DNA from 4 places in the Sutcliffiella cohnii genome. Region 1 is predicted to be linked to each of the others. Evidence: riboswitches for the same ligand, from Rfam matches in the RefSeq annotation. Region 1 holds a riboswitch; each other region holds the start of a gene.
The links. Region 1 has a riboswitch for S-adenosylmethionine ahead of mtnW (2,3-diketo-5-methylthiopentyl-1-phosphate enolase). Riboswitches for the same ligand answer to the same signal wherever they lie in the genome.

Region 1 (5,800 bases):
GTTTAATATAAGGACCGCTCCTTTGTCTCCATGAATGTATTTAGAGAACTGTTGAGAAAGGGTAGGAATATGTGCATCATTTTTTATAATTGGAATAGAAACCTCCGCATCCTCTTCCCAATAACCTAAAGCTTTAATTATTTCTTGCCTTTTAAACGTTATTTTTCCTTCTTCTTTATAAATTTCCGATATAACGTTATTATCAATCGTATGAACGTGAAATACCGCTCCTGCATTAGTTCTGTTATAAACTTCAACATGCAATTGCGTTTCAGCTGAAGGTTTTAATTTTGTTTCTTCAGCGGGTGCGCCTTTTTTATCTACTAGCAAAAAATCCTCGCTTGTACGTTTTCGCTTATCCTTTCCACTTGCTGTTACGAAAAATGTTAGAGGGTTTGTTGAAACTTTAATAGACAAATTTCCACTTGTTCCTGGAAACCAATCTCTTTCGGCAAACTCATCCTTTACATCCGCTAGTTCATTCCACTTTTGCAAATAACGACTCATACCGTAACCTCCAGTCGTTGTAGTATGGAAATGACATCATCGAACGTTTCGAACGATTCATAAGCGAGTTTATTTTCTTCGCATTTTTCTATTAAAAAATCTCTCGCAATCACTTTATCTGCTAATTTAGCTGCTTGTAGATCCGTGATGGAGTCACCAATAACCACTTTGTATGAAGTATCGTTTGCAATTTTTCGAATGATGGAAGGTTTGCAGCAGCCGCAATCGTTATCACATTGTTCATCACAACTATGTGGCCAAGTTATAGTAATATTCTCGTTTGAAAAATCAGCTCTATTGCAATAGATATATTCCTCTTCAATCCGTCCTTTTAATAACGGCTTGACGAAAAAGTCGATTCCACCAGAAACAATATATAGTGGGATCTCTTGCTCTTTTACGTAAGCAATGAAGCGGTCGAACCCTTCGCGTATTTCCGCTTGTTGCACAATAAAGTTAGTAATCTCTTCCCTCTTACTGGATGAAAGTAAAGCAAACATTTCCCCTACTCCATCTTGTATACTAATTTGTTGAGATAACACTTGATCCTTTAATGAAACCCATTCATCAGGTGCAAATTGCTTCATCGCTGCAATAATGTTATCTGACTTCGTTACAGTTCCATCAAAATCACAAAAAATAACAGGTTGTCTTTTTAAAGTTGTCATCTTATTTTTCACCCCAAAGCTGTAATGCTTTCTGTAATTCCTCTTTTTCTGCAGCTGCCTCTCCTAACGTTTTCCCTTCCAGTACGGCGTCTACAGCTTGACGGAATGCTTTAGCACCACCAGCGGCTCCATCAGGGTGCCCATGTACTCCGCCTCCAGCATTAATAACTGACTCTTGACCAAAATCATTTATTAATAACGGCACTAAACCAGGATGAATACCAGCAGATGGGACAGGTAAGCTTGCTTTTACAAGATCCTCTTTCGTTAACTCTTTTGCAACTTTTATTGTTGCCTCTTTTTTTAGCGCTACACTTCCATAAGGAGAAGGGAAAAGGGAAAAATCTGCCCCAGCATATCGTAGTAATTTACCTAATAATAGCTCATACGAAACCCCGTAAACTGGTGAAGGTGTTAAAGCACCACTAAATGCAGGATGGGCCATTATTGGTATTTTGATATCTTTATCTTCTGCGAGACTTTGTAAACAATCTAGTCCATAGGAGAAAACGTTAAATAATAACATGTCAGCTCCAAGTTCTACCGCTCTTTTCGCCTTATCCCTTAACTCATATGTTCTACCAGTAATGTTCACCGCGTAAAGCGTACGGTGCCCTGTTTGTTCGTACACATTTTGAAGTACTTCCTTACCGGCAATTATTCTATTTTCAAACGGTGTTAATTCATTTTCAAATAATATTTCATCGTCTTTTACAAAATCCACTCCGCCTAACGCTTGCTCTTTTAATTGGTCTCGTAAAAAGGCGAGATCACGCCCTAATACTCCTTTAAAAATACTCATTACAAACGGACGCTCCCACACACCTGTTTTTTCTCGAATACCTTGAATACCAAATTTCGGTCCTGGAAAACTTCTTTTTAGTTCATCACTAAACTGTAAATCAAGTAATTTAATTTCTCCATCAAGAGAAAGCTTCCCAAAAACTGTAGTGATAATGGCAGGAATGTCATTAGAAAAATTAAGTGATGGATAAGCAATTTTGATAAGTCCTTTTGTTCTCTTCTCACCGAAATATCTGTTAACCTTTTCGTCCTCTGGCAGATATTCAACATGTACTACTCGACCTTTATGTTTTTTTAACTGATCCTGGTCTACTTTTGGTAAATCTGTCCAAGAACCAACTGTGAGTCCAAGTGCAATTCCTTCCGCTTTTCTTTCTAGATTCCCTTTCGCATCATGAACTAAGTATGTAGCAATTACTTCACTCATCTATTCCACACCCTTTTGTAAAAATTACTGTGCTGTTGTACCTCTTTAAAATGAATTAAATACAAAATAAAAACCTCTTCCAATAAGAAGAGGTTAGGTATCCTAACATCCTCTTATCTCCCAGCTAAAAAAGCTGCAAGATTTAGCACCGTGCTTAAAAATAAGTCGGTTGCCGGGTTTCATCGGGCTAGTCCCTCCACCTGCTCTTGATAAGAAAACGTAATATATTCATTTTTTTACTATTACAAAAATAGAAAATCTAGTTGAGATTATGACATTGGTAATCTTTTTTGTCAACAGTGATTAAGAAAATAATTGCAATTTTTTAATTCGATCAACCGCTTCTTGTAATCTTTCTGTACTTGTTAACAGCCCTACTCTCACATAACCTTCACCGTATGATCCAAAGCCAATTCCTGGTGCAACGACAATATGAGCATTTTCTAATAAGTAATCAGAAAAGCTTTCAGAAGTATAGCCATTAGGGACTTTTAACCATGCGAAAAAGGATCCTTGTGGGGCATTAACGTCCCAACCAATTTCTTTCAATCCGTTTACGAGAACGTTACGTCTCTCCTCATACATTTCCACTAATTCATCTACACAATGTTGAGAGTCTAAAAGCGCAGTTGCAGCAGCTTCTTGTATACTACTAAAAAGGCTCACATATAGATGGTCTTGAAGTAAATTGATCGCTTCAATTACACTAGCATTCCCAACGGTAAAACCGACTCTCCACCCTGCCATATTATATGTTTTTGATAAGGTATATATTTCTACGCCAACATTTTTAGCACCAGCAGTTTGTAGAAAACTAATTGGACGATTCCCCTCAAAGCCGATAGCGCCATATGCAAAATCATGAACGACACAAATATTATTTTTATTTGCTAGCTCTACTGTTTCTTCAAAAAAAGCAGCTGTTGCCATAGCACCTGTAGGATTATTCGGATAGTTTAAAAACATTAACTTTGCATCTTTCAGCACAGATTCTGAGATATTTTGATAGTTTGGTAGAAAATTATTTTTCTCTTCAAGTGGCATTACTTCCATGTTTGCCTTTGCTAGCGCAACTCCAGACAAATAATCTGGATAGCCTGGATCAGGGACTAAAACGGTGTCACCTTCATTAAGCAAACAAACGGGCAGCTCTACTAATCCAGCTTTTCCGCCAAAAAGAACAGCTATTTCTGTTGCTGGATCTAACACTACATCGTATTCTCGTTTATAAAATGCTGCAACCGCCTCTTTTAAAAAATCATGGCCTCGAAATGGGGCATATTTATGATGTTGTGGTTTCAATACCGCATTTTGCATCGATTGTACAATATGTTGCGGTGTTGGCTGATCCGGATTTCCTTGTCCTAAGTTAATGACATCATGACCTAATGCAACTACTTTTCCGCTCTTTTCAACAAGGGATGCAAAAAATTGTTTCGGTAACGTTTGTAACAATTTTGATTGTTTAAAGTTTTTCATTTGTACACCTTCTTAAAAAAATGTTGAAATACTAGTGACAAATCATATAATGTTAAAAGCAAAATGTAAAGAGTTTTTTGAAATTTTCTGTAATGGGCTATACACAATGAATAATAAATTGTAAATTAGATGCAGGTAGCAGAAAACGACGAAGGCTAATAAAGGGGGACTTTTATATGTCATGGAAAGTAGCTTGTATTCAGTTTGATATAACGTTCGGTTCACCGCAAGAAAATGTTAAAAAAGTAGAAAAATTGATTATGGAAACTGTACAGAAATATAGCCCTAAAATTATCGTATTACCAGAGTTATGGACGACAGGGTACGATTTAACCCGGTTAGACGAAATTGGTGACAATAACGGTGACACTACTAAAAAAACACTTCAAATGTTAGCAAAAAAACATAATGTTCATATTGTCGGTGGTTCCGTTGCTAAAAATACATCTAAAGGTACATATAACACCATGTACACTGTAAACGACGAAGGCGATATTGTAGGTGAATATAGTAAGCTACATTTGTTTCAGTTAATGTATGAGCATCTATACTTACAACCAGGAAAAAATGATGGATTATTTCAACTAGATGGGGAAACTTGCGCTGGAGTTATTTGTTACGATATTCGCTTTCCTGAGTGGATTCGTACCCATACAACGGGAGGCGCAAAAGTGGTTTTCGTCGTTGCGGAATGGCCATTATCACGGCTCGAGCATTGGAGAGCTTTATTAATTGCTAGAGCTATTGAAAATCAATGCTATGTAGTTGCAGCTAACCGTGTTGGGAAGGACCCTAATAACGTATTTGCTGGCCATTCAATGATTATCGACCCATGGGGGGAAGTTTTAGCGGAAGGTTTGGAAGACGAAGCAATCGTTGTTAGTGACATTGATTTAGAAAAAGTGGAGAAGGTTCGGAAGCAAATACCGATATTCGAAGATCGGAAACCTAGTTATTATTAATACTATGTTAAAAGCATTGTAGCGTTATTGTTGCAATGCTTTTTTATTTTTATAGTATACATTTTTAAAAAACCTTTGGGGCAATTCTGAAAATAGGCTAGTAGTATGTTAGTTCGTTTCTCTTCGCGTTCAGTCATTTGATTTTCACGAGAGTATGTTGAGCGTTCCCTCCCCTTCCACTGCTTTTACTAACACGGTGGAAAAATCCTCCTGTTTATATTCTTTATGGTTCCTATTATGTTACATATTTATTAACTTAAAAAGGACTCCAAAATTGGAGTCCTTTTATTATTTGGCTAGCATTATTATTTTTGAACGTTAGCAGCTTGAGGTCCACGAGCACCTTCAACGATTTCGAAAGTAACTTCTTGACCTTCTTCTAAAGATTTGAAACCTTCGCCTTGGATAGCAGAGAAGTGAACGAATACGTCGTCTTGACCTTCAACTTCGATGAAACCGAAACCTTTTTCTGCGTTAAACCATTTTACTTTACCTTGTAACATTTTTTGTTCCTCCTTGCGGGTTAACCCACGTAAAAATTTATTACTATTCTTGCTCGTTCACAAAACACTTCCAGACGAAATTGCTATTATTTCTGACTTTCCACATTATTTTCACGAACAAAAATAATAACTTTATAATAACAGGAATATTGAAAAAGTTCAAGACATACAAACGATTTTACCTAGTAGAAAAATAAATTCGGGCAGTTGTCAAGTAATTTTCGGTTGCTGTTAAATATTCGAACAGTTGTATGTAATTTCTCATTGCTGTTAAGTAATTTCGGGTAGTTGCTAAGTAATTTTCGAGTGCTGTTAAGTAATTTCGAATTGTTGTTAAGTAATTTCCGAGTGCTGTTAAGTAATTTCGAATAGTTGTTAAGTAATTTCCGAGTGCTGTTATGTAATTTCGAATTGTTGTTAAGTAATTTCCGAGTGCTGTTAAGTAATTTC
Region 2 (5,800 bases), 120 kb from region 1:
CCATTACTTTACATATATCGTTTGCAAAATCTACAGGATCTTCAACGGATAAGCCTTCAATAAGTAGTGCTTGGTTAAAGAGAATGTTTGTAAATAATGCAAGCTTTTCTCTATCTTCCTTATAAGAAGATTTTAGTGAGTTGAAAACATCATGTTTTGTATTAATTTCTAAAACTTTATTCGCTTTTACTCCTTGATTATCAGGCATTGCATTTAAGATTTTTTCCATTTCAATTGTTATTTCACCGTCAGCAGATAAGCAAACTGGGTGTGAGCGTAATCGTTTTGATACTCGTACGTCCGTTACTTTACCACCAAGTATTTCTTTCATTGCATCAAAAAGTTCTTTATACTCTTCTAGTTCACTTTCTGTTTTGGAATCTTCTTTTTCATTATCAATACCTAAATCACCACTAGACACTGAACGGAATTCTTTCTCTTTATAAGTCATTAACATCTTAATCGCAAATTCATCAATGTCTTCAGTAAAGTAGAGAATTTCATATCCTTTATCAGTTACAAGTTCGGTTTGTGGTAATTTATCTATCCGCTCAATAGAGTCACCGGTAGCGTAATAAATATACTTTTGATCCTCTGGCATATTTGTTACGTATTCTTCTAAGGAAACTAACTTTTTCTCTTTTGATGAGTAAAATAATAATAAATCTTGCAACGTTTCTTTATTAGCACCGAAGTCTGCATATACGCCATATTTTAATTGACGACCAAAGGCTTTAAAGAAAGTCTCATAATTTTCTCTTGCATCTTTTAACATACTTTGAAGTGCACTTTTGATCTTTTTCGCTAAATTCTTTGAGATGAATTTTAATTGTCGATCTTGTTGAAGCATTTCACGTGAAATGTTTAAAGATAAGTCTTCGGAATCTACTAATCCTTTCACAAAGCTAAAGTGATCCGGTAATAAGTCTCCACATTTATCCATTATTAAAACGCCACTTGAATATAACTCTAACCCTTTTTCATACTCCTTTGAGTAATAATCAAACGGAATGTTTTCTGGAATATAAAGAAGAGCATTGTATCGAACTGTACCATCGACACTAACGTGAATATGTTTAAGCGGCTTATCAAAACCGTAATGTTTTTCGTTGTAGAAGTTTTCATAGTCTTCTGCCTTTAGCTCGTTTTTATTTTTGCGCCAAATTGGAACCATACTATTAATAATTTGTTCTTCTAGAACTTCCACATTTTCATTTTCGTTTTCTTCTTTCGGTTTTGATGTAGTGACATCCATTTTAATAGGATAACGAATAAAGTCTGAGTATTTCTTTATAATAGCTTTAAGGCGATACTCTTCCAAAAATTCATCGTAGTTTTCATCCTCGCTATTTTCTTTTAGCTTTAAGATGATTTCGGTTCCGATTGTTTCTTTATCTGTTCCTTCGATAGAATACCCATCTGCACCTTCTGATTGCCATTTATAGGCTTGATTACTTCCAAGTGCTTTACTGTTAACAGTTACAACATCAGCAACCATAAAAGCAGCATAAAAACCTACACCAAATTGTCCAATAATATCATGACCGTCTTTTGTTTCATTTTCTTTTTTAAATGCTAATGAGCCACTTTTAGCAATTGTTCCTAGGTTTGTCTCTAATTCCTCCGCAGTCATTCCAATTCCAGTATCCATAATGGTTAACGTTCTTTCTTCTTTGTTAGGGATAATTTTTATGTAATAGCTCTCTTTATTAAATGTAAGGGTAGCATCTGTTAATGCCTTATAGTACAGTTTATCGATTGCATCACTTGCATTGGAGATTAACTCTCTTAAAAACACTTCACGTTGAGAATAAATAGAGTTAATCATCATTTCTAACAATCTTTTCGATTCGGCTTGGAATTGTTTCTTTTCCATGATTTAATCTCCTCTCTTTCTGTTAAGTAATTACTTTAGCACTCTAATCATAAGAGTGCTAACCCACTATTTTAATAACATATTTTATTGATTTTTGTCAATAGAAGGGGTGAACTAAAAGAAGGTTAGTTGGAGAAATACATATAGCAATCAGGTAAAAAACTTAAAGAAGAGGCTGAGACTAATAAAAATAGTATGTCCCAACCTCTTCTGAAGTACTATTCAAATAACAGAATTTATTTTTTACCGTGTCTGCAATACCGTTTGTAACTGTAACGAAATCTCCGTTCCAAACTTCTCAAATTCTACTAAAAATCCATCATGCCCAAAGTCTGTTTGTACATAAATATAGTTTGCTACTTTGCCAACTCTTTTAAGTAATAATACTGTTTCTTCTATTACTGTAGGTGGATATAATAGGTCATGCGAAAAAGCCACCATCGTTAACGAACTCTCGATATTTTTTAATGCTTTTTCTATCCCATGTCTCTTAAATCCAATATCAAAAGAATCCATCGCTTGCAACAAACACAAATAACTATTTGCATCAAAACGTTTTACAAATTTTTCTCCTTGATATTTCAAATAGGAATCTATTTGATATTGGGATGCGTTCTTTTTTTCACGTTGGAAACGGTTGTTAAATAAACGTTGCGAACGATACGTAACAAGCCCTACCATTCTTGCTACTTCTAAACCTTTTATCGATTGTTCCTCATAAAAACCGTTGTTCCAAGCTGGATCATTTTGAATAGCGTGTCTTCCAATCGTATTGAATGCAATACCATAATCGGATAAGGTAGGGGTAACTGCCATCGGTATTAAATGTTTTGCAAAATGGGGATAAAGTATCCCCCATTCTAAAACTTGCATGCCACCCAATGAACCACCAATAATTGATAGCACTTCTGTTACTCCTATTTTTTCTAACGCTCTTTTGTGACTATGAACGATATCTCGAATGGTTATAGTAGGAAAATCCCCCCTATATTTTTTTCCTGTTTCAGGATTTATAGAAGTAGGACCAGTTGAGCCCGAGCAGCCTCCGAGCACATTCATCGTAATAACATTATATTTGTTCGTATCGATATAACGTGAAGGTCCGATAAGATCTCTCCACCAGCCAGGGGACACCGATGTCCCGACTGTTAAGTGGTTTCCTGTTAAAGCATGACAAACTATTATACTATCGCCATAAAGGTTCCCTACTCTTTCATAAGCGACTTCCACATCTTTTAAATGGACACCACTCTCCAATTCAAAGTCACCAATACAAACCTTTCCGACTTCGTATAAATTATTTGTTTGAAGCATCTCCAGCAATTGCCCCTTTCACAGTAAATCCAGTAGCTGAATAAAAGGCTTGATCTAAATCATTTTTTAAATCTTCAACGGATTCTATGCCAACCGATAAACGTATTAAATCTTCTGTAACTCCTGTTTTCTGTAAATCTTCAGAAGATACTTGCTGATGTGTAGTTGAAGCTGGATGTATAATGAGCGATTTAGCATCCCCGACATTCGCTAGGTGAGACCATAATTTTACACTATCAATGACTTTTCTACCTGCTTCTCTTCCACCCTTAATTCCAAATACAATAATTGATCCGTACGTATTGTTTAAATATTTCTTTGCTAAATGGTTTGATGAATGGTTTTCTAAACCTGGGAAAGTGACCCAATCAACAGCAGGATGTTGTTGTAAAAATGCAACTATTTCTTTCGCATTTTCATTATGCCTTTCCATACGTAAATGTAATGTTTCTAACCCTTGTAATAGAAGGAAAGCACTTTGTGGGCTTAAACATGCACCGATATCCCTTAATAGTTGAACACGTAGCTTTACAGCATAAGCTAATGGACCGAACGTCTCGGCAAATCGAAGACCGTGATAACTTTCATCTTTTTCTATAAAACCAGGGTATTTCGGTTGATCCCAATTAAAAGTTCCACCATCTACAACGACCCCACCGATTGTTGTACCATGACCTCCTATCCATTTTGTTGCAGAATGTACAACGATATCAGCTCCCCATTTAAGCGGTTGACATACATACGGTGCAAACGTATTATCAACAATTAATGGAACATTGTTTTCATGCGCAACGTTTGCAATCTCTTCAATTTTCAACACGTTTAAACTTGGATTGCCGATTGTTTCTGCAAAAACAGCTTTTGTGTTAGGGGTAATTGCTTCTCTAACTTTTTCTGGGTTTGTTGTATCTACAAAATGTACCTTGATTCCATATTTCGGTAGTGTGTTTGCGAATAAATTATATGTTCCACCGTACAGGTTTTCAGCAGCAATTATTTCATCACCAGCTTGAGCTATGTTTAATATGGAAAAGGTAATAGCAGCCATCCCAGAGCTTAACGCAACTGCCGCAACCCCACCTTCTAATAGCGCTATTCTTTGTTCAAAAACATCAACTGTTGGATTCGTAATTCTACTATAAATGTTTCCGAACTCTTTAAGTCCGAATAAGTTTTGTGCTTGTTCTGTACTCTCAAATACATATGAAGTTGTTTGATAAATCGGAACTGCTCGTGAACCTGTTGTAGGATCTACTTGTTGACCACCGTGTAATAAAACTGTTTCTAACTTATACTCTTGATTATTTGACATGTTACATTCCTCCAAAATTAATATTTTTTAAGTTTACTTTTTTTCTTGAATATCTATTGACTAGCCTACAATATCTACAAAAATAAAAACCTCTTCATAAGAAGAGGTTCATTTTCCCTCCTCTTATCTTCCAGACAAAAAGTGTCTGCAGGATTTAGCACCTTTCAAGTTTTTGAAGGTTGCTGGACGTCATCGGGCCTGACCCCTCGGTCACTCTTGATAAGAGTTTATAAAGTTGTAAATATTTTACGTTATGATGTCGTACAATAATATATTCCTAGTTGTCGCCACCTCCAAAAATTAAAAATCCTTTCTAAAAGATTAGAAAGGATTAATATGCAGTCCTCTCCTTATCTTTCAAACAATAATGTTTGCAGAATTTAGCACCTTTCAAATCGTTTGAAGGTTGCCGGGCTTCTTCGGGTCTGTTCCCTCCACCACTCTTAATAAGAAGTTTCATTTATTATTATGTTGTTAAATAAAATAATAACAATTTTAAATATTTTCTGTCAATAGTTTTTGTAATCTTTTTTAAAAACATACTTTTAATCTATGATTAGTATGTTCATTCTTCTGGTAATATTAAGTTTATTCCGCCGATTTTAGGGTAGAATTCACCTATAGAACCCATACCTCCAGAGTAATATTGATCTCCATCTTGATTACTAAACTGGAAGAATGGTTGTATATATACTATTTTCCCTTTTAGCTCATCAATATTTTTGGAGGATAATGGAATATATAGGAGCATTTCTCTTTCCGTCAATGTTAATGGTAAATTAAGAGGTTCACCATTAAATTCATCAAGTTCATTCGAGTATAATTCAAAATCATCATCAAATGTGTACATCATATTATTTATATCATTTTCTGTCATACCTGGTAGCCAAAACAGTATGCGTTCTAATACGTCTCCCTTTGGGCCATCTAATCTAAATATATAACCTGTTCCATTAAAACCTAGTAGGCCATTCATAACCCATCTATTATGACTAACTTGATCTTCATTACCTATTAACGTAAATTGGTACGTTTTATCCATTGAGAAAGTTTCTTCCATCCCGTTAACCTGTAATTGTAATGAATTCAGCATGTAGTTTTCATCAAAACTATCCTTTATCGAGGTCATTGTCCTTTCCCCAATTGTAACTTTAGATTCACCGTTTATCATCATTTCTACTTCTGAGTGAATGTTCCTTTTATACCACGGTAAATCCTCATCCACTTGTAAAATGTATTCCCCTTCCATTTTTGAGAAAACATTACCTTTGTCATCTCTAAAAATTAATTTATCAATA
Region 3 (5,800 bases), 1.9 Mb from region 1:
CATGGTCAGGAAGAGAGCTACTTAATAAAATTTCTGCTCCGTCTGGAAGTTCTTCTAAACTATTGTATTTTGAAGAGTATATTCCGATTGGTTCAATATGAACGCCACCAACATTGACAAAGTCATAACCATTTTCTTCGATTTGTGCTTCTAAGTATGGGATATGTTGGAAATAGTTAGCGTCAAGATCACCATCACGTAATGTTTGGTTCGGTAATACATAATCTTGGAACACGTTAATTTCTAGTTCAATTCCTTTTTCCGCTAATAACGGTTTTGCCTCTTCTAATATTTCAGCATGAGGAACGTTAGATGCTCCTACAACTAATTTTTTTGTTTCTTCTTCTGAACCTGTACCTGCCCCGTTATCAGAGTCTGTACCTGTACCACAAGCTGCTAATACGAAAAGAAATAATGATGCTAGTGTGATTGCTAATACTTTTTTCATTTTTGCCTCTCTCCTATCTTTTGTCTAATTTATTTGTTAATAAATCCCCAATAAATTGGATGATAAATACGATAATTAAAATAACGACAGTACTAATAAATGTAACTTGCCAGTTATTACGTTGGAAGCCATCTAAGAAAGCTAGATTTCCAAGTCCACCAGCTCCTACAAAGCCCGCCATCGCTGTATAACTAACAATCGCTATAGCTGTAACTGTAATACCAGATACGATTGCCGGCATAGATTCTGGAATAAGCACTTTCCAAATAATTGTTGTCGTTCTTGCACCCATTGATTTGGCAGCCTCAATAACACCTTTATCAATTTCACGCAAACCAATTTCAACCATTCTGGCATAAAAAGGTGCTGCACCTACTACTAATGCGGGTAGGGCTGCGTTTGCGCCGATAATAGAACCTAACATAGCTCTTGTTACCGGTATTAATAGAACAATTAATATAATAAACGGAATAGACCTGAAAATATTTACAATGGCTGCAATAATGCTATTAAAAAATTTATTTTGCAGTAAGTTTCCTTTAGAGGTGAGAAAGAGTAATAACCCTAAAATAATACCTAAGACGAATGTAATCGCAACAGAAATGGTTGTCATATACACCGTTTCTTGCGTTGCTTCCCAAACTCTATCCCAATTCACACGATCAAACATTCGTCATCACCTCCAGTTCCACTTGTTGCTCTCGGATGTATTGAAGTGCTGAATCTATTTGTGCTTCCGCTCCATCGACGTGAATGAACAATGTACCATACGGACCGTCCTGCGTATAAGATACCTTCCCCTGCAGAATATTGACGTCAACATCGAACCTTTTAATTAAGTGAGTAATAATCGGTTGTTCTGCTGAATCTCCTACGAATGTTAGTTGTACTATTTTTCCACTCTCGTACGTTTCTAGCAAATGTTCAATCGAGTCTTTCGCTTCTTCTGGCTCTGAAACTTGCTTAACAAATTTTTGCGTAATGAGCTGCTTCGGCTTACGGAAGACATCTAATACGTTACCTTCCTCTACAACAGATCCATTTTCCATCACAGATACACGATGACAAATTTTACGGATAACGTGCATTTCATGCGTAATTAATACAATGGTTAAGCCAAGTCTTTTATTTATATCAACGAGTAGCTCTAATATAGAATCTGTCGTTTGTGGATCTAACGCGGAAGTTGCTTCATCACATAACAACACTTTTGGGTTGTTCGCTAACGCTCTCGCTATACCGACACGTTGTTTCTGCCCACCACTTAATTGGGATGGATAAGCATTTTCTCTACCTGTTAATCCGACAAGCTCGATTAGTTCATCCACACGTTTCATACGCTCTTTTTTATTTACTCCAGCAATCTCTAATGGGAAAGCAATATTTTCACGAACCGTTCGTGACCATAGCAGATTAAAGTGCTGAAAAATCATACTAATTTCTTGGCGGGCTTTACGTAGTTCACGACCTTTAATTTTAGAAATATTACGACCAGCAACTGAAACCTCACCAGAAGAAGGCTTTTCCAATCCGTTCAACATACGAATTAATGTACTTTTCCCGGCTCCGCTGTAACCAATAATTCCATAAATTTCTCCTTTGTGAATCGTTAAATTCACATCGTCCACAGCCGTTACTACCCCGCTTTTAGCTTGAAAGATTTTCTTTACATTTTGCAAACTTATCATGATGTCCACCTTCTTTCGCTTCACCTATTTTATTTATTCTTAAACAAACGTTTATTTGCTATTCTAGTAAAGATTAGTGTCAACCTTTTTAAAAAATAAAAGAGCCTTTCTGCGACATGACAGAAAGGCTCATTAAAAAATCCTTTCTCTCATCTCTCAAAGCAACTACGCTTTGTGTGAATTGGCACCATTTCAACTAAGTTGACGGTTGCCGGGCTTCAACGGGCACATTCCCTCCACCACTCTTGATAAGAGTTTTAGACATATTTATTTTTACGTTAAGTAGCTAACACTTTAAAACGTTTAAGTATCGGAATTACGAATGTAATCGTATCACGGTACAAAATAGCTGTCAATATATTTTTTACAAAGAATTATGAAACGATGTTTATATTTGTAGATTTATGTTTTGCCATTACAAAAATAGATTCCAGTAATAAAAAGTGCCGATATGTTCCTTTAAATTTGATGTTAGGATCACTCAAAGGTATTACACCCTTCAACAAATCTGTTATATTTTCTTCTTCTCCTGCTATCAGTACATCTCCATTGACATTTGCTTCCACGATAGAAATACCTTCTTTTGCAAACTGCAATTTCACGTCCACTTGATTAAAGGTTTTTATCGTACATATAATTGGATAGGTAGGCAGAATTGGTGTAATAAATGATTTCTCATTAACTCGTTCAACAAAATCTTGTATCATTTCGTCCATTTGCATTGACATTATCCTCCGTGATTTCCGTATTGTTATACAATTACGATAAAAATGGAGAATATCCTTTCCTTTTTTCAAAACAAATATCGTCAATTTCCGAAAGTGATGTTCTATTTCCCAAGAAATATGTCTTATTTACGAAATATTTGCTACCTGTTGATGTACCACTTTTTTGCTATTTCGAGTAAATACGATATAAAAGAAGATAGAGCTACATATATAAAGGCAAGCTGTAATACAAAATACAACTGCATATCCCCAATAACTACCTAAATAAAAGACAATCCCCATCGAAACAGGTCCCATACTCGCCCAACCTATGTTAAACACCATTTGGTTAATGGAATTTGCCAATCCTTTCATCGAGTCGGCAACCTTTTCCATCATTAATGATGTTATGATCGGATTTGCTGCATTCATTAGAGCTTGGCGAAATAAAAATCCTAACGCCGCGAACCAAAAACTATACGTAAAAGCAGTAAGAAGCATAAAAGGAATCGACAATAATTGTAATAAAACAATTGCTTTAACTTCCCCAACTCTTTTTACGAGGGCTGGTCCAATAATCATGGCAACAGCTGTAACCGCTTGACCTAATGAGAGAATAAATCCAATAGAAGTGTTACTTGTTTCAAATCTGTCGGCAAAATAAAGGTTTAAATACGGGATTACTAATCCAGATCCAAAGCCGATTAGCAGTTGTGCAAATGCAAAAAAGCCAATTAATTTTAACTGAGTTTTATTTAAACGAAAACTTTGTAATAAAGATGTTTTTTCTTTTTTTATTTCTCGCTTCTTTTCCATCATTTTTACAATTGGTAACAGTCCCAATAAACAAAAGACTGTTCCGATAATCAATGTTCCTCTAACACTCCAAACGGGAGATAACTGGAAGAGATGCAGAAAGACGTCCGTTAATGTGCCACCTAATAAATTTCCTATTACGTTTGAACCTGTCATAACGGCAAAATGCAAACTAAATAGTCGCACTCTTTCTGCTTGACTAGAGTTTTCTGCTAACCATGGGACTGCAGAAACTTGTAAAAAAGCAAGTGTTAAACCAAATAAAAAGGCGGTTAGTAACAATAAACCTTCCGCTTCAAATGTACTTCTCAATAACATAAAAGAGGAAGTTAAAATTACGCCCGTTACCATCATTTTCTTACGACCGAATTTATCACTTAATAACCCAGCCGGAATTAAAATTATTGCAGCAGCTAACGAAGACATCGCAATCATACTACCATTTACCTGCTCAGCGAAACCTAATTCTCTTATGTAAAAGTTATACATCACCATAAAAATGCCTAGTCCAATTTGGATGAAAATGTTAGCTATAAAAAAGAGACGAATGTTTTTATTATAATGAACGAACGGTTGTAACGCTTTATTGTAGAGACCTTTCATTATACCCTCCATGAGAAAAAATATTTCGCTTCCCTAAGTAATAGTAGTGTGTTTTTTCTGAAAAGTAAAGAAGATTTAATAAATAAAATTATAAAAAAATGTGAGTGGGTTGTTTAGGGGCAATAAGGCACTTTTCCTAATTATAAGTGCAGTTAAACACCGCCCTTATAGTAGGCCAAAAAGAAAAACACCTTTTAGAAGGTGTTTCAATTTATCTTACTTTGAAGTTCATTAAACCAATGATATAAATGTTCCACTGATTGTAAGGCGTATTTCTTCTCTAATAGTTTTCCTTTATAAAACACAATTACACACGGTACACTTTCAATTTCCCATTTTAATGCAAGCTCTCTTGCATAATTAACATCTATTTGGCCGAAAACTAAGTTTGGAAACAATTCTTTCGTGATGTTTAACATTTTACTAGCTAGTCCGCATGTGCCACACATCGGTGTATAAAAGTATACGACCGATAACGTTTCCTCCCCTTCTATTTCCTCTAAAAGTTTCTCTCTCGTCCACTCGTTCATTTTGTAGTTCATCCTTTTTCATTGCAAATATTGTGTATTTACATCTATATTAGCACTAAGTAACACAGATGCAACATGATGATATGGTGCTGTTGCTACTTCTCGATATGCACGATCAATATATAAATGTTCCGCTTCAGGAAATTCTTTTTTAAACAACTTTCTTAATTTTTCTCCTGCAAGATCACTATCGACTAATATATAGACTTCTTTATCAAAAAGCTCTTCCACAAGATCATCTAACTTAGCAAGGCTGATTGTGCCATTTGTACATATGATATTTACTCGTTCTTTTAGTACTTGTTCTACTCTCTTTTTATCTGTTTTACCTTCTACTATGATCACTTTTTCCCCATCGAAGATTTCCATACTTATCACCTTTATCTTTTAATAGTTAGGCTGACAAAATATGCAGTCTATCTTGTTAAGCGACGGTGTGTATTTTAATTATTGATTTTGCTGGAGAGAGAGTTATCTTAAGAACAGATTGAATGATTTTCCTTGTCGTCGCTTGACAATATTCCCCTTACATAAACATATTCGCTTTAGCGTTATTGTTCCCCTTCTTTTTGTTAAAATGGGGTTTTATTATTTTCGAGTATAAGGTGAATGTTGTGAGTGGAGTTAATATTTGGGTTTAAGTAAGAGTAAGTCCTAATATCTTCTTAGTATTAGCTGGGTTAGTCGAAAAAGGTTCGCAGCTGGTGTGAAAGTGAGGCCGGTTGGCCGAATAGTGGCTGTTGGTGGCGTGAATGTGTGGCCGCTTGGCCGAATAGTGATTGCGGTTGGCGTGAATGTGAGCCCGGTTGGCCGAATAGTGGCTGTTGGTGGCGTGAATGTGGCTCCGGTTGGCCGAATAGTGATTGCGGTTGGCGTGAATGTGAGCCCGGTTGGCCGAATAGTGGCTGCTGGTGGCGTGAATGTGTGGCCGCTTGGCCGAATAGTGATTGCGGTTGGCGTGAATGTGAGGCCAGTTGGCCGAATAGTGACTGCTGGTGGCGTGAGTGT
Region 4 (5,800 bases), 1.2 Mb from region 1:
CATAGACCTTCCATGCTTCGTAAAGGTTAAAAAAACGTGAACAATAATTACAACAAGTAGCATAATGATAATAATCCAAGGAACTTGCCCAATCCGTGCAAACAATGAACTGATTGCACCTTCTGCGAACGTCCCGTCAGGCATCATCATGTTTTGTGAAACTGTTGCTCCTTTTGTATACGTTAATGCTACACCTTGAATAATAAACATCATTGCTAACGTTAGTAACATATCAGGGATTTTCACTTTCACAATGAAGAAAGCGTTCAAAGCCCCAACTAGTAACGCTGCCGCTAATGCGGATAGTATCGCTACTAATGTATTTTGCGAAAACCATACAAACATCGAAATAACGATAGCATTGGAAAGTGACGCTACCGAACCGACGGACAAATCAAAGCCATTCACTGTTAACGAAATCGTTATTCCAATTGCTATAATGGTAACGATAGATATGGAACGTAAAATACTAATTATATTATTGCTCTGTATAAAAGCGGGTTGTGAAATAGCAAAGAATGCAATTAATAAAATAATAGTTAAAATAGTCCCGTATTTATATAGAAAGGTAAACATATCCCACTTTTTTGTTATTGTCGCTTTTTTGGTAGATAGCTCATTTTCCATTGTCGGTGCCTCCTGTTGCATAATACAATATTTCCTCTTCACTCGTTTCAGAAGTAGTAACCTCTTTCACAATCTTGCCATCATATAAAACGTAAGTGCGGTTCGTTAACCCAATAATTTCTGCTGTTTCACTTGAGGCATAAAGAATTCCTTTCCCCCTCACTGCAAGCTGTTGAATTAATTCAAAAATATCTTTTTTTGCTCCAACATCTATTCCTTTTGTCGGTTCATCAAAAATATAAAGATCTGCATCTGTTAACAACCATTTCCCTATTACAATTTTTTGTTGATTTCCACCAGACAAAAATTGTACTTTTGTTTTAGACGAAGGCGCTTTAACTCCTAAACGATTAATTAACTCATTTGTCTTTTGATTTTCTATCTTTTTATTTAAAAAGTGATATTTATTAGAAACGACATGTAAGTTAGCGGCTGTCATATTTACTGCGACAGATTCAGAAACAAGAACACCTTCTTTCCTTCTCTCTTCTGGAATGAAGGCAATACCTTTAGAAACTGCATCTGTCGGGCTTTTAATCTTTACTTTTTCATTACCAATCATCACTTCACCTGAAGCAATTGGCTCACACCCAAATAAAGCTCTACATAATTCTGATTTACCTGCACCAACTAAACCTGCAATCCCTACTATTTCACCTTTTCTCACATGTAAATGTACATTTAATAACATATTAGAATCTGTTAATCCATTTACCTGTAGCAATGGTTCACCTATAGTAGCCTGACGTTTCGGAAATTGATCATCAAGTTTTTTTCCAAGCATAAGTTCAACTACTTTATTTGGAGTGGTTACATGTATTGCCTCGTGTGCAACTACTTTCCCATTTCTCATCACTGTAATTTCATCACATAACGCAAATATTTCAGGTAAGCGATGAGAGATAAATATAACTCCTACGTTTTTTCTCATTAACTCTCTGACAATTTTAAATAGCTGATCTGTTTCCTTCTTACTTAAACTAGCTGTCGGTTCGTCTAGCAAAAGAAATTTACAATCAGTCGTAAGAGCCCTTGCTATTAACACCATTTGTTTTTCAGCCAGTGTTAAATCCCGCACTAGTTTTGTAGAAGATACTTGCACATCCATGCTTCTTAAAATAGCTTCCGCTTCCTTATGCACTTTCTGCCAATTCACCCAAAATTTTTTCTCTACTTTATGCAACATAACGTTTTCGCCAACTGTTAAATATGGAATTAAACCAGTATCCACTTCTTGATGGACAATTTGGATCCCATATTGTAGAGCCTCTTTTGGCGAATTAACGAAAATTTTTTCTTCATTAATTATGATATCGCCTGTATAGTGGGTGTAACTCCCGGAAAGCACTTTCATTAACGTTGATTTCCCAGCACCATTTGCACCAATTAACGCATGAACTTTACCTGTTTCTGCGATAAAATGAACCTGTTGTAATGCTTTCACTCCAGGGAATTCAATAGAAATATTCTCCATGTTTAGTGTCATTTTCTTCATACTGTTCCCCCATTTGTAAAAGAAAAGGGAACACCCTCAAAAATCGAGAGTGTTTCCATTACTTATTTTGTATAGTGGGCTTTTAATACTTTCATCCATTCCTCTTCGAAGGCAGTTGAAACTCCCCAACCATCAACAATATCCGCTAAGTTAACCATATTAACTGGTTCAGTCGCCGTTTGTAATGCTTCTTGAGAAATTAATGATGCTTCTAAATCGTAAGTATCCGGAGTCTCTTCCCCAGCAAGCTTTTTCGCTAAAATTCTCATATTCACTGCACCAATTAACTTCGGATCAACTGCCGCTGTATATTCCCACGAACTTCCTTCTGATTGAATTTCTTGTAAATCTGCGTTCGAAACGTCGATACCGTAAATTTTTATTTCATCACGGCCAGCTTCTTTTATAGCACGAGCCGCCCCAATAGCGAATGCGTCCCACGTTGCAAAAATAGCATCAATTTCTCCTTTTCCATGCTTGTTTAACATTGCTGCAACAGCGTTTTGCGTTTGTACAGACGTATCTGAAGACGCTACACCAAACCGTTCTAATTCATTTATACCACTGTTTTCGTTTAACACTTGCTGGTATACCGCGTTTCTACGTACCATCGGCGGAAATCCATCTACCCATAAATAAACGATATTTGCTTCGCCATTGTAATCTGCTACTAACTGATCAAGAGCTAATTGAGCTAATGCTTCATCATCCTGCGACGTTAGTGTAACTCCTGAAACAGTAGCAATGTCCGGATTAGAATCAAATGTCACAACACTTTTTCCGTTTTCCGTTAGCTTTTTTACAGCATCTACTGTAGCAGCATCATCACCGTGTGAAATAATAAAACCATCAAAATCTTGATTTAACGCTTGTTCAATAGCATCATGAAATTTAGCAGTATCACCGTTTGCTGTAAAAACGTCAACTTCAAAGCCTAACGCTTCCCCTTCTTCCTTCGCTCCTGCTAAAAACTGAGTCGTATGGTCATCACCACCAATTTTTCGAATGACTTTAATTTTCGCACCTTCCCCGTTAGAAAAACGTTCTGGAACATTGTCAAATGAAACTGGCTCATTACTTCCTTGGTTTGTAGGCTGGTTATTGCTACACCCCGTTAGTATTAATGAAAATGCAAGTGCAGCTACAAAGAATCCTTTTATCCAATTTTTCATTGTTATTTCTCTCCTTTTTCAAGTCTCTTAATACCGACCTATTTCTCTTGATTTACAATCCACTGAGAGGGCTAAAGATATGTAAGTAAAATAAAAAACCTCTCTGATAAAAGAGAGGTTTTAAACGGCATAATCCGGTTTATCCTCTCTTATCTGTCAAAACAATTGCTTGTTTTGCAGGATTTAGCACCAATTCCATTATGGAACGGTTGCTGGGCATCATAGGGCCAGTCCCTCCGCCTCTCTTGATAAGAGATCAAGTATTAAGATTTATAATTTTTATATAACAATACTTTAAACTGTTAAAGTGTAGCTGTCAATGTTTTTTTAATTTTAATTATTTTCAATACAATCCGTTTACACTAAGAGCATCTATTAGTTAATCACAACAACAATTTAATTCTAATCCTTCAAAAACTAGCGCTTCGCCGTAAGGTCCTTCCTCAACTTTAAGAGTAACCCCTTTTAATAGTGACTCTACCTCTGGCTCCATCGCTATATTAATTTCATTAATCGTTACCACAATATCATCTTTTTTCGGATTATCTAATGAAATGCCTACTGGCGTATCTCCACATGTTGAATTATGAAATAATCGAACATTGTTTGCTTCATGTTCTTCTAATATATTTTCTAAAGCGATTTTTGCTTCATTTGAAATGTTCATATTTCATCCCACCTACATTTGTTAATGTCACTTTTACTATTTTCGGCTTTTAACAAATAAATGTAAAGAAATATGCTTTTCCTTAAAAATATCCAGACAAAAAAACAGCAACCCCTCATTTGGAGTTACTGTCTTTTAATTACTTACCTGTATCAGCAAATTGCTTTATGCGATCTCCAATTTCGTCACGAACTCGTTGGAAAAATGCCCATTTTTCTTCATCAGAACCTTCTGCCTTCGCCGGGTCATCAAATCCCCAATGAACTCTTTCCTTATTTGGAGGAGTTGCTGGACAAATATCATTAGCATGACCACATAAAGTAACAACTAAATCTGCTTTCTTTAAAATATCAGGGTCAATTGTATCCGAAGTTTGATTAGAAATATCAACACCAGCTTCATTCATCGCCTTTACTGCGTTAGGGTTCACACCATGTGCTTCAATCCCCGCACTGTAAACTTCCCACTCATCGCTTAAATATTTCTTTCCCCAACCTTCTGCCATTTGGCTTCTGCAAGAATTTCCTGTACATAAAAAGTAAATTGTTTTTTTGCTCATTTGTTTTATCTCCTTTTATTGTAATTAGCCAATAATTAATAGCCAAATATATAAACCAATTAAGGTTATGAATAAAGTTGGGACTGTTAAAATAATTCCTACTTTGAAATAATAGCCCCAAGTAATTTTTACACCTTTTAAGTTAAGTACATGTAACCAAAGTAGTGTAGCAAGCGACCCAATCGGTGTAATTTTTGGTCCTAAGTCAGAACCGATAATATTGGCATAAATGAGAGCTTCTCGTATTACACCCGAAGTATTTGTATCTTGAATTGCAATTGCATCTATCATAACAGTCGGCATATTATTCATAACAGATGATAGAATAGCAGCAATGAATCCCATCGAAATTGTTGCGACGAATAATCCTTGATCTGCAGCTTTTTGAATTACATCTGTTAACACCGAAGTTAAACCTACATTCCTTAAACCATACACAACGACATACATTCCTATAGAGAAAAACACAATTGCCCATGGAGCACCTTTTAATATCTTCGTCGTTTCAATTGCATCACTTGTTCTACTAATAAATAAGAAAATAATAGCTACTGTTGCTGCGACGAACGAAACAGGAATTCCACTGAACTCACTTACGAAATATCCAATTAATAAAAATGCTAATGCATACCATGAAAGCTTAAATAACTTTTTATCTTTAATTGCTTCAACCGGTTCCTTCAAATGAGTGGCATCATATGTTTTTGGGATGCTTTTACGGAAAAACAAATATAGAACTACGATACTAGCACCGAGAGAAAAGAAGTTAGGCACAATCATTCGAGATGCATATTCTACAAAACCTATTTGGAAAAAATCAGCCGACACGATGTTTACTAAGTTACTTACGACTAACGGTAAAGAAGCCGTATCTGCGATAAACCCACTTGCCATAATAAATGGAAGAATCATCTTTTCTTTAAAATTTAAGTTGCGGACCATCGCAAGTACGATTGGTGTTAATATTAATGCTGCCCCATCATTCGCAAAAAAGGCAGCTACAACCGCTCCTAACAACGATATATAGACAAACATTCTCACACCTGACCCTTTTGCAAACCTAGCCATATGAAGTGCAGACCATTCAAAAAATCCAATTTCATCTAGTATTAAAGAAATGATAATTAACGCAACAAAAGTAAGTGTTGCATTCCATACAATTCCAGTTACATCCCAAACATCTTGGAGTGAAACAACTCCTACTACTAGTGCAATAAGCGCACCAACACAAGCCGACCAACCGATGGAAAGCCCTCTTGGTTGCCATATAACAAAGATGA

Region 2: linked by a shared signal. The riboswitch ahead of BC6307_RS09745 (O-acetylhomoserine aminocarboxypropyltransferase/cysteine synthase family protein) and the one ahead of mtnW (2,3-diketo-5-methylthiopentyl-1-phosphate enolase) in region 1 are both predicted to bind S-adenosylmethionine.
Region 3: linked by a shared signal. The riboswitch ahead of BC6307_RS18830 (methionine ABC transporter ATP-binding protein) and the one ahead of mtnW (2,3-diketo-5-methylthiopentyl-1-phosphate enolase) in region 1 are both predicted to bind S-adenosylmethionine.
Region 4: linked by a shared signal. The riboswitch ahead of BC6307_RS15325 (sugar ABC transporter substrate-binding protein) and the one ahead of mtnW (2,3-diketo-5-methylthiopentyl-1-phosphate enolase) in region 1 are both predicted to bind S-adenosylmethionine.

Annotation. Positions count from the first base shown of each region.
Region 1 covers NZ_CP018866.1:1,855,349-1,861,148, reverse strand. The annotation lists gene BC6307_RS09155 (methylthioribulose 1-phosphate dehydratase) at 1-507, opposite strand, end outside; gene BC6307_RS09150 (2-hydroxy-3-keto-5-methylthiopentenyl-1-phosphate phosphatase) at 504-1,175, opposite strand; gene mtnW (2,3-diketo-5-methylthiopentyl-1-phosphate enolase) at 1,177-2,406, opposite strand; SAM riboswitch class I at 2,517-2,622, opposite strand; gene BC6307_RS09140 (pyridoxal phosphate-dependent aminotransferase) at 2,710-3,885, opposite strand; gene BC6307_RS09135 (carbon-nitrogen family hydrolase) at 4,062-4,847, shown strand; gene cspD (cold-shock protein CspD) at 5,153-5,350, opposite strand.
Region 2 covers NZ_CP018866.1:1,974,291-1,980,090, reverse strand. The annotation lists gene htpG (molecular chaperone HtpG) at 1-1,876, opposite strand, end outside; gene metX (homoserine O-acetyltransferase MetX) at 2,120-3,190, opposite strand; gene BC6307_RS09745 (O-acetylhomoserine aminocarboxypropyltransferase/cysteine synthase family protein) at 3,174-4,502, opposite strand; SAM riboswitch class I at 4,623-4,728, opposite strand; SAM riboswitch class I at 4,850-4,955, opposite strand; gene BC6307_RS09740 (hypothetical protein) at 5,068-5,800, opposite strand, start outside.
Region 3 covers NZ_CP018866.1:3,725,128-3,730,927, forward strand. The annotation lists gene BC6307_RS18820 (MetQ/NlpA family ABC transporter substrate-binding protein) at 1-448, opposite strand, end outside; gene BC6307_RS18825 (methionine ABC transporter permease) at 462-1,118, opposite strand; gene BC6307_RS18830 (methionine ABC transporter ATP-binding protein) at 1,111-2,136, opposite strand; SAM riboswitch class I at 2,283-2,391, opposite strand; gene BC6307_RS18835 (hypothetical protein) at 2,511-2,858, opposite strand; gene BC6307_RS18840 (MFS transporter) at 2,991-4,262, opposite strand; gene BC6307_RS18845 (thioredoxin family protein) at 4,469-4,792, opposite strand; gene BC6307_RS18850 (toprim domain-containing protein) at 4,811-5,161, opposite strand; gene BC6307_RS25130 (hypothetical protein) at 5,499-5,800, shown strand, end outside.
Region 4 covers NZ_CP018866.1:3,047,833-3,053,632, forward strand. The annotation lists gene BC6307_RS15315 (ABC transporter permease) at 1-627, opposite strand, end outside; gene BC6307_RS15320 (sugar ABC transporter ATP-binding protein) at 617-2,122, opposite strand; gene BC6307_RS15325 (sugar ABC transporter substrate-binding protein) at 2,185-3,294, opposite strand; SAM riboswitch class I at 3,441-3,549, opposite strand; gene BC6307_RS15330 (hypothetical protein) at 3,674-3,961, opposite strand; gene arsC (arsenate reductase (thioredoxin)) at 4,101-4,520, opposite strand; gene BC6307_RS15340 (arsenic transporter) at 4,545-5,800, opposite strand, start outside.